3 linked regions of the Niabella yanshanensis genome follow. The protein of the gene in region 2 interacts with the protein of the main gene of each other region in a pairwise test. Links are inferred from orthologs where the notes say so. Each region holds a gene or a part of one and is shown on either strand. Other genes may lie near its edges.

Region 1 (3,230 bases), 200 kb from region 2 along the record:
GAACGGTAGTCGTACAGGGTATTATGTAAGAAAATTTACAGACCCCGACCCTAAAATTGCGGAAGCCAATACCAAACAATTAATTCCATGGCCCTTTATCAGGTATACTGAAGTTGTTTTTAATTTTATAGAAGCCAGCCTGGAGCTTGGAGATGAAGCTGCTGCCCGAACCTGGCTGAACCGGATCCGGTTTCGTTCAGGTATGCCGGCCATTCCGGCAAGCGAAACGGGACAGGCACTCAAAGACCGGTATCGCCATGAAAAGCGAATAGAAATGAGCTTTGAGGAACAACGGTATCATGATGCACGTCGTTGGCTGATCGCTCCCGAAACACTTGGCAGAAAGGTGACCTTCATTAATATAACAGGCACTTTTAAAACAGGCAAACAGCAATCCAGCCCTTATAAGCACGATGAGGATGTGTATACCTATACCTACACACCTGTAACGGATGAGGCCCATGAAAACCGGAAATGGGTGAACAAGATGTACTTTGCGCCTATTGCACGCGACGAGATGAATAAAAATACAGCACTGGTACAAAACCCTGGATACTAGCCTAATCCGGGTTTTGATAACATAACACTTATTTAAAAGGTTCGCCTGACAACTATTGGGTTGGGCGAACCTTTTTAAAAATACGCCGCCTTATTCCCCGCTTCAACTGTGCATAGCAAGCACGCGGCAGGCTCTTGATCCATTTTTTCCACAACAGTCTCCTCGCCCAACAAATCAGGCTGCAATACGTTACTTTTGTCACGAGGAGTAATCATGGATAAATTTATAGTTTCAGCACGCAAGTACAGGCCCCAGAATTTTGATACCGTTGTAGGTCAGGGGCATATCACCACCACATTAAAGAATGCGATCAAGCAAAACCAGCTGGCGCATGCTTTCCTGTTTTGTGGTCCCAGGGGAGTAGGTAAAACTACCTGTGCCCGTATCCTGGCCAAAACCATCAACTGCGAAAATGCGACTCCCGATGGGGAAGCCTGTAATGAGTGCACTTCCTGCGTATCGTTTAATCATGGCAGCTCACTGAATATTCATGAACTGGATGCGGCCAGCAACAACTCGGTAGATGATATCCGTACATTGGTAGACCAGGTACGTTTTGCGCCCCAGGCCGGCAAATATAAAGTGTATATCATAGATGAGGTACACATGCTAAGTTCGGCGGCCTTTAATGCATTCCTTAAAACACTGGAAGAACCACCCTCCTATGCCATTTTCATATTGGCTACCACCGAAAAACATAAAATTCTTCCCACTATATTAAGCCGCTGTCAAATATTCGATTTCAAACGCATCACCACTAATGACACGGTAGAACATTTGGAAAGCATTTGTGGCAAGGAGCAGGTAAAAGCTGATAAAGCGTCTTTACAGCTCATAGCCCAGAAAAGCGAAGGCTGTATGCGCGATGCGTTGAGTATAATGGATAAAATAGTGAGCTTCAGCAACGGCGAAGTAAGCTATAACAGCACGCTGGAGCACCTGAACATACTGGACGAGGACTATTATTTCCGGTTAATGGACTATATGCAGCAGCAGGACCTGGCCAGCGCCATGCTTTTATTTGATGATATTAACCGCAAAGGTTTTGAGGGTGACCTGGTATTGAACGGGATGGCGGCTTTTATTCGCAACCTGCTGGTAAGCAAGGACGAAAAAGTAGTGGCGCTACTGGATACTGTGGAGAGTTTCAGAGAAAGATATCTTACTACTGCTCAACAAATTCCTACAGCGCTGTTAATTAGTGCTTTGAATATTTTAAACGAGTCGGAGATCAATTATCGTTCGGCCCGTAATAAGAGATTGCATGTGGAGCTCACCTTAATTAAGCTCTGCTACCTGCAACAGGCCATGCAGCTCTCACTGGATGAAAATTCGGTGTCAAAAAAAAAACTGATTGAGTCAAAAGGAGCGTTAGCATTCAAACAAATTCAGCCGGTATTATTAAGGGAAAGACCCGCTAAATCGCAGCAGGTAGTCCCTCCCGCGGCTAAACTAACCATTGCCGATGAACCGGTTATGATACCGCAGCAACCGGCGATGAAAACAGTCACAATCGATCAGCAACCCCGAGCTAATCATGGCTCAACGCCTACTCCAACAGCCGGGAAAAAATTGAGCAGCCTGGAGAAGCTCCGGCAGCAATTCAAGGAAATAGCCCCTGAAAAAGAAGATCAGCCGCTGCAGGAAGCTACTCTGATAGAGGCCTGGCAGAAATTCACACAACTGTTAAGAGATAACCGCAACCCGGCAGCCCAGAGCTTTTCATTGGCTACTGTTGAGATCCTGGATGCTAATTCTTTTAATGTGTACACTTCCAATCCACTGGAAAACCGGTTTGTAGAGATCACTAAAAACGAAGCGGCTGAATTTTTAAAGACAGAATTGCAGAATACTCAACTGCAGCTCTTCAACCTCATTGATGCCAACCGGCAGCCGGTACAACAGGAAGTAATAGAGCGGCCCCTATCTGTAGTAGAACAATACCAGAAAATGATCGCGAAATATCCTCTGGTACAACAATTAAAGGAGAAACTGAAACTGGAACTGGGGCGTTAAGGTTCGCAGCCCGGAGCATTCCAAATATTCTTGATATCGAAGGCATAAAATGCCAACAGAAAACACAGCATTACGGTAATTTTTTGCCGTCATACTGTGTTTTTTTACTATTATATTAATAAATGATGGAATCTGCGGCTGCAGACATTTCACTATTGCCCATTCACTATAATTCACTAATTTCGGGCGAAATATTTTATATACATGGCTGATAAAATTTTAATGCCCCGTTTGAGTGATACAATGACTGAAGGGGTGATTGCTGCCTGGCATAAAAAAGTAGGCGATAGTGTAAAAAAAGGCGATTTGCTGGCTGAAATTGAGACCGATAAAGCCACAATGGAGTTAGAAAGCTATAAAGATGGAACTATTTTGTACCTGGGTGCAGATACAGGTGGCAAGCTGCAGGTGGATGATCTGATGGTAATTGTGGGTGATGCAGGTGAAGATATATCAGGACTAGTGAACGGGAAATTGGGTGGAAGCGCTGAAGTTAAAGAAGAGAAAAAAGAAGAACCTGCTAAAGAAGCAGCTAAAACTGAAGAAAAAGCAGCCACTGCTCCTTCTGGTTCAACGATAGATGTATCCAAACTCGAAGAGGTAGTATTAATGCCTCGCCTGAGCGATACCATGACAGAAGGCGTTATTGCCAGCT
Region 2 (4,507 bases):
AATGAAATAGTTTTCACCAAACAAACTACTGATCAACTCCTTTAACCGGTCATTTAATAAAACTGGTAACACACCCGGCAATTCTTTTAAAAACTGCCGGATGGCAAAAAGGTCATCCGATCGGCGAAAAGTATCTTTTGAAGTATCTGCCTGCCCTATTATTTGCAGAACAGCATCAACTTCCATATTGGTATAAACCGATTTAACAACCGAAAAACCCTGCCCCGTAATCCGGGCTTTATGAAACATTGCATCATCCATAACTGCAGGCATTGATTACTTACGCCACCGTATTAAATTTGGATCGGTTAGAGCCGGGTCCTCCTATTCACCATTTACTACTCACTATTACCTAATTACATTCCACCTTCACTTTCCAGTTCTCTCTGTCTTTTAAAAACCCGATCAGTTCGCTATTCATTTCAAAGCCTTTGCCATTTGTTAAGAGTTCGACTTCTATATTTTCAGCCTCGTCTACTATTTTTAAGTTCAAAGCTGAGGGGCCTTTATTTGATTTCAGGTTTTGCTGCACGAAATCTATCATGTTTTCGGTAATCTCTGCAGCGGGTAGTTGTAAAGTAAGTTTCTTAGTCATGTTTTTCTTAACGCTTTCGGCCAGGCAAATCGATGATATTTTAAAATCAAAATCGCCGTTGAAACGCTGCTTGAAAAAGCCTGTGACATAAACTGTCGCACCGAGTTGCAATATCGCTGAGTGCTTGAGATAGTCTTCAGAAAACAATACTACTTCGAGCTTACCGCTATAATCTTCAAGTACAAAACTGCCAAACTTATTACCGCTCTTGGCTACCCTATGTTGCGCGTCACTCACCAGGGCCATTAGTTTAAAAGTAGCGCTGGAGTTTACTTTTTCCTTGTCTTCCTTAAACTCATTCACATAACCAATCTTCGATATGCCGTAGTTTTCCATTTCGAAACGATAGTCATCCAAAGGATGCCCGCTCACAAAAATCCCTGTTACTTCTTTTTCATTATCCAGCTGAACCACCAATGGCCAGGGTTCGCACTCAGCTATTTTAGGCACTTGTATTTCCATTGACTCTGCCAGGTCTCCAAATAAGGTATTCGAGCTCGTTTGTGACTGGGTTTGACACACCTGGCCATACTTAATGATCTTCTCCAGTCCATTCATATTGTCATTAGGCGGTGTAAAGAAGTACTGCGCTCTGTGGATATCAGTAAAACAATCGAAAGCCCCTGCATAAGCCAGGCTTTCCATCGTTTTTTTATTTACAGTGCGCTGGTTTACGCGCTTTACCATATCAAAAATGCTGGGGTAAGCACCGTTTTCGCGTTCAGCAATAATACTTTCCACCGCTGCTTCACCCACACCCTTTAATCCACCCAAACCAAAACGGATCTCTCCTTTTTTGTTTACGGCAAAACCTTTTAGCGATTCGTTAATATCAGGACCCAATACTTCCAATGTCATACGCTTACACTCTTCCATAAAGAAAGTGATTTTCTCTAATGAACCGGCGTTATTTAAAACCGCGGCCATATATTCACTGGGATAATGCGCTTTTAAATAGGCTGTCTGATAAGCTACAAAGGCATAACAGGTGGAGTGCGACTTATTGAAGGCATATTGCGCAAACGCCTCCCAGTCTGTCCATATTTTCTCCAGCTTATCGGCAGGATGCCCTTTCTGTACCGCTCCGTCGATAAACTGTTTTTTCATTTTATCCAGTACCGCCTTTTGCTTTTTACCCATGGCTTTACGCAAGATATCCGCATCACCCTTACTAAACCCTCCTAAGCTCTGACTCAATAACATCACCTGCTCCTGGTACACGGTGATACCATAAGTTTCTGCCAGGTACTCTTCCATCTCCGGCAGGTCATAGGTAATTTCCTCGGCTCCATGTTTACGTTTAATGAAGTTGGGAATGTACTGTAAAGGTCCCGGGCGATACAAGGCGTTCATGGCGATCAGATCGGCAAATTTATCGGGCTTCAGATCGCGCAAGTGCTTCTGCATACCCGGACTTTCAAACTGGAACGTTGCGTTGGTTTCACCTTTTTGATATAACTGGTAAGTCTTTTCATCGTCCAGCGGTATACTATCGATGTCTATCTCAATACCATAATTTAATTTGATCAGCTGCAGCGCATTTTTAATGATGGTAAGGGTTTTCAAACCCAGGAAGTCCATCTTAATTACGCCCGCCTCTTCAATTACACTGCCTTCAATCTGTGTAACCCATAAATCGGAATCTTTAGCTGTACTTACAGGTAATAATTCGGTAAGATCTTTCGGAGCGATGATGATACCCGCTGCATGGATACCGGTATTCCGAACGGATCCTTCCAGGATTTCGGCCTCATGTAATACCTTAGCCTGTAAATCGCTGCCATTATATATTTCCCGTATCCTTCTTACGCTATCAAGATCTTCAGAAGCCAGCCCCTCTTTTTCTGAAAGAGATTTTTCACCGTCTTTGGGCGACATGGGCGCGTGCAATACCCGCTTTAACGATATACCCGGTTTCTCCGGTATCAGCTTGGCAAGGGCATTAGAATCTGACAAGGGCAGATCCATTACACGAGCCACGTCTTTGATACTCATTTTAGCGGCCATCGTACCGTAAGTAATGATCTGCGCTACCTGGCTTTTACCATATTTCTGTACTACATAATCGATTACTTTCTGGCGCCCTTCATCATCGAAATCCGTATCAATATCCGGCATGGATTTACGATCGGGATTCAGAAAACGCTCAAAAAGCAGGTTATATTTAATAGGATCAATATTGGTAATACCGATACAATAGGCTACCACCGAACCCGCGGCCGAACCGCGCCCCGGCCCGATAAATACGCCACTATCTCTACCCGCTTTAATAAAATCACTTACAATAAGGAAGTAACCGGCAAAACCCATGGTTTTAATGGTAAACAGCTCAAAATCGATCCGTTCTTTTACGTCGCCTTCAAATGCCAGCCCATAACGCTCTCTCGCTCCTTCATAAGTAAGGTGCTTCAGAAACTCCCATTGGTTCAGGGAGTCGGCGCTCATAACATCCCCTTTTTCTGTCTTTTGATCCTGTGTATGCGTTTTATATTCCTGCGGAATAGGGAAATTAGGCAGTAATATGCTGCGCTTCAGATCCAGCAACTCAATTTTATCAACAATGGCATTGGTATTGTCAATCGCTTCAGGAATATCATGAAACAACTGCGTCATTTCTTCAGTTGTTTTAAAATAAAACTGGTCGTTAGCAAAAGCAAAGCGGGATCCTTTACTATTCGCATCTTCGTCGCCAAAATCCCCTTTAAACTTGGGCGTGGCCTGCTTTTCACCGGTGTTGATGCAAAGCAGGATATCATGGGCGTTCGCATCTTCCTGGTCTACATAATGCGAGTCGTTGCTGGCAATAATGGGCACCTTATACTTAGCCGCAAACCTGATCAGCACCTCGTTTACCTTTTCCTGGTCGGGGATATCATGCCGCTGTAGCTCCACATAAAAATCTTCTCCAAACAGGTCCAGCCACCATTTAAATTCCTGTTCGGCTTCTGCCTCTCCTTTTCTCAAAATGGCCTGCGGTACGGAGGCCCCCAGGCAACAGGTAGTGGCAATCAACCCTTCATGGTATTGCAGGATCAGGCCCTTGTCAATACGGGGGTATTTGCCGTACAACCCTTCGATAAACCCCAGCGAAGTGAGTTTGGTCAGATTACGATATCCCTGCTCATTTTTGGCGAGTAAAATCTGGTGATATCTTTTATCTTTTTTGTCCTTGGTAAAAGTTTTTTCAAGACGATTTTCTACTACATAGAATTCGCAACCCACCACGGGCTTCACTTTAGGTTTTCCGTTCTCATCCAGGTTTTTATAGGCTTCTGCAACAAATTGGAAAACACCAAACATGTTGCCATGATCACTGATCGCCAACGCCGGCATTCCGTCTTTTATCGCTTTTTTGTACAGGTTGCCGATAGGTGCGGCCCCATCCAGCAGTGAATATTGTGTATGAACGTGTAAATGTGAGAATTTCATCCGTATATTTTATGATTGCCACAGCAGCAGCTATCCTTTTTAAAACATCATGATACCGAAAGACAATGTAATTTTAACCTTCCGGATTTGCCTTGCAAAGTGCAAATTTTTTCCCTCCCTACCCAAATTCTTTATGCACAATATCCCAGGCTGATTTATAACACCCGGAAACAGATTAAGGTTATGGGGTTAATGCTGATAAGTTTAAGAACAGGGAACCGTTTAAACGGCACTTTCCCCTCGCCCGATGAACAGAAATGTTTCGTTTTTTGTGGAGAATAATTCCCCAAAATGCTGCATTCAACCTACAAAATGAGGCATCCGGCGATAAAAAAAAGCATAAAAATGGATCAAAAATTAGATATTTTATTAAAAATCAAGCTTTTAATAATTTTTTAAAAAAAATGGCACATTGAACAATAATATTGTCCTTTTGACGTTTTTAATAGGATTCAGAAAATTGACAATTAATTCCGGTTCGCA
Region 3 (3,204 bases), 140 kb from region 2 along the record:
ATATCATTATTGCTTCCACTGACAATGCAAACTACATTTTTGCCTTTAATGCTATCTTTCATCAGGCCAAGCGCAGCAATGGATAAAGCTCCTGCAGGTTCTACGACGATTGCGTCTTTATTGTACAGCTCCAGTATGGTGGTGCATATTTTTCCTTCCGGTACCAGAACAACTTTATCCAATACTTCTTTACACATGCTAAAAGTCAGGTCGCCTACTTTTTTAACGGCAGCGCCGTCCACGAACCTGTCGATACTGCCAAGTTCTACCGGATGCCCCGCACTTAGCGCTTCCGTCATGGAAGGCGCTCCCTCCGGTTCGGTGCCTATTATTTGCGTTGAAGGGCTGGCCAGCCGTACGAAGTTTCCAACACCCGCGCATAAACCGCCTCCGCCAATGGGGAGTATTACATAATCGATATGATCTAATTGTTCGCTGATCTCCAGTGCTACCGTAGCCTGTCCTTCGATTACTTTCATATCATCAAACGGGTGAACGAAGGTCATGTTGTTTTGTGCGGTAAATCTCTTGGCAGCATTAGCGCAATCGTCATAGGTGTCGCCGGTTAAAATAACTTCGATATTGGTTTCGCCAAACATTTTTGTTTGGGTTATTTTTTGTTTGGGTGTAATGGAAGGCATAAAAATAGTGCCTTTAATATTCAATGCTTTGCAGCTGTAGGCAAAACCCTGTGCATGGTTGCCCGCACTGGCGCATACAACGCCTCCTTCCAGTTCTTCCGGGGAGAGGCTCCTCATCATGTTATAAGCACCCCGTAATTTATAAGAGCGTACTACCTGGAGGTCCTCCCTTTTTAAATAGATATTCGCTCCAAACTGTTTGCTTAATGTTGCGTTTAACTGCAAAGGGGTTTTCGATACCACTTGCTTTAACCTGCTTGCAGCTTCCTGCACTGATTCAACGGATAGGGTACTATGAAATGACATGTTGATTGATTCTGAATCTTCAAATTTACAAGGATTTTTCGGGCTATTATCAACAGGGCGCCGATCTCTTTTTGACGGGAACTATTTCTTTATTAAGTTAGCAAGATCGATATACAACTTTTGTTCATGAGCTTACGCAATAAACACACTGCATCTCCTGTAAATATATTTACCGTGATGACCAACCTGGCCAGGCAGGAAAATGCCTATAACCTGTCGCAGGGATTACCGGACTACCCGATAGCTTCTGAGTTAAGTGAGTTATTGCGGGAGGCCGTTACGGAGGGCTTTAATCAATATGCGCCCATGCAGGGACTGGTTCCGTTAAGAGAAAATATATCCTGCACTTTGAATGACCGGTATAACACCGGTTTTTGTTCACCGGATACAGTTACCATAACACCCGGCGCTACCTACGGTATTTACACAGCGTTTGCCGCGATTATTGAAAAAGGTGATGAAGTTATTTATCTCGAACCAGCTTTTGATTGTTATCTGCCGGCTATTGAGATTAATGGAGGTGTTCCCGTGAGCGTTACCCTTGAAAGTCACAATAATTTTGCTATCGACTGGGAAAAGATACAAAATGCGATCAGTGCTAAAACAAAAGCTGTTCTCATTAACACACCGCATAATCCTACGGGTTATGTATGGAGTCAAAATGACTGGGACCAGCTGGCCGCTATTATAGATGGAAGAGATATTTATGTAGTATCGGATGAAGTGTACGACAGTATTGTGTTTGACGGGCAGCGGCATATCCCCGGATTTTTACAGCCTTTATTCAACGACAAGATTATTTCGATCTATTCCTTTGGAAAGGCTTTCCATATCACCGGGTGGAAAGTAGGCTATTGTGTTGCGTCGAAAGCCATTACAGAGGCGTTCCGCTCTATACATCAGTATCTTACTTTCAGTGTTAATACGCCTGCTCAATATGCGCTGGCGAAATACCTGGAGCTATATGATGCCGGGGAAGCGGGGCGTACTTTGCAAGTCAAAAGAAATCTTTTAATTGATGGATTAAAACCTTCACCATTAAGACCGCTGGCGACCAGTGCGGGTACTTATTTTCAGCTATATGACTATTCTGCTATAAGTGATTTAAATGATGTTGAGTTTGCCCAATGGCTGACCACAGAGCATAAAGTAGCGACGATACCTTTGAGCGCTTTCTATAAAACGCTGCAGAAAGACCGGATCGTGAGGTTTTGCTTTGCCAAAAAAGATGAGGTGATAGAAACAGCCACGTCCATCCTGCGGCATATTCGTTAAAGCTCAATGGTTGTAGTATTGATACTTTTCTTTATGAATTAGTATTATATTTAAGCAGCTAATTACTTCAATATGAGAAATACGATGCTAATTTGCCTGCTTTGTATCATCTTAATTTGCTGTTCTAAGAAAGAAGAAATAAACAACGATGACATGCCCCCGGGATATTCCGGCATGGTTACAAGTGAAGATCGCTGCTATACAGAAAGAAGAACATAGTCAATTATATGTTGTAAGCGAGTACCGGATCAGCGGAGAACATTTTATAACATTACAAAACCCGTTAACTCATGCATGCCTTGTGAATTATATGATGTAAAAGGAATACGGTCCAATATTGCGTTGAACGAACAAACAGAAGTGAAACCGGTAAGGGTAATATGGCCCGTTACGCCTTAGAAAGGAACAGGTTTTTAAATTCCGGGAACTTTTTTACCGTTTTTTAAAACCAGTTTATGAGTAATTGATGAGGGTAGTTGTGTTTCAAAATGACCTACATAAATAATAGTTACACCATTTTTACTGATCTCATCTACCAGTTTATTAAAGTACTGTGTTTGTTGTTGATCCAGGCCCTGGCAGGGTTCATCCAAGACCAATAGTTGCGGATTTTTGATAATGGTGCGGCCCAGTAATGCCAGTCTTTGTTTGCCCAATGGCTGGGTACTTAATAGTTCGTTTTTAACATCCTGCAGATCCAGGAACTGAAGTAGCTCCTCTAACTGTTGCTTTTGGGTATAGCGCAGTTGCCTGTACAAACCATTACTGTCAAAGAAACCGGAGGCTAAACTTTGCAGGACAGTAGCATTGGCATCAAAATACCAGTGCATTTCGGGAGATATCATCCCGATCCGTCTTTTGATATCCCATATGCTTTCACCGCCACCACGTTGCACACCAAAGAGTTTAATATCGTTAGCATAGGCCTGTGGATGGTCTCCTGTAATTAAACTGAGGAGTGTAGATTTACCGGAACCATTGT

What was found. Proteins that work in one complex are often made in the same cells at the same time.
Region 1: the proteins of dnaE (region 2) and U0035_RS18460 interact in binary tests that used the Escherichia coli proteins (3 or more experiments, as listed by UniProt). The link is inferred for Niabella yanshanensis from one-to-one orthologs.
Region 3: the proteins of dnaE (region 2) and U0035_RS18175 interact in binary tests that used the Escherichia coli proteins (3 or more experiments, as listed by UniProt). The link is inferred for Niabella yanshanensis from one-to-one orthologs.

Annotation. Positions count from the first base shown.
Region 1 is NZ_CP139960.1:4,426,000-4,429,229, reverse strand. Bases 215-3,173 are described here. They hold U0035_RS18460 (DNA polymerase III subunit gamma/tau), read left to right. Parts: upstream 215-772; coding sequence 773-2,575; downstream 2,576-3,173. Other genes in these bases: U0035_RS18455 (pyruvate dehydrogenase complex dihydrolipoamide acetyltransferase), read left to right, coding at 2,780-3,173; U0035_RS18465 (RagB/SusD family nutrient uptake outer membrane protein), read left to right, coding at 215-559. Also shown: more of U0035_RS18465, read left to right, coding at 1-214; more of U0035_RS18455, read left to right, coding at 3,174-3,230. UniProt on the Escherichia coli protein: Part of the beta sliding clamp loading complex, which hydrolyzes ATP to load the beta clamp onto primed DNA to form the DNA replication pre-initiation complex.
Region 2 is NZ_CP139960.1:4,221,423-4,225,929, reverse strand. Bases 153-4,388 are described here. They hold dnaE (DNA polymerase III subunit alpha), read right to left. Parts: upstream 4,025-4,388; coding sequence 353-4,024; downstream 153-352. Other genes in these bases: U0035_RS17595 (phytanoyl-CoA dioxygenase family protein), read right to left, coding at 153-261. Also shown: more of U0035_RS17595, read right to left, coding at 1-152. UniProt on the Escherichia coli protein: DNA polymerase III is a complex, multichain enzyme responsible for most of the replicative synthesis in bacteria. This DNA polymerase also exhibits 3' to 5' exonuclease activity. The alpha chain is the DNA polymerase catalytic subunit.
Region 3 is NZ_CP139960.1:4,359,897-4,363,100, forward strand. The notes cover bases 215-3,147. They hold U0035_RS18175 (methionine aminotransferase), read left to right. Parts: upstream 215-1,073; coding sequence 1,074-2,222; downstream 2,223-3,147. Other genes in these bases: ilvA (threonine ammonia-lyase IlvA), read right to left, coding at 215-947; U0035_RS18180 (ATP-binding cassette domain-containing protein), read right to left, coding at 2,636-3,147. Also shown: more of ilvA, read right to left, coding at 1-214; more of U0035_RS18180, read right to left, coding at 3,148-3,204. UniProt on the Escherichia coli protein: Shows aminotransferase activity with methionine and histidine as substrates, and to a lesser extent also with phenylalanine.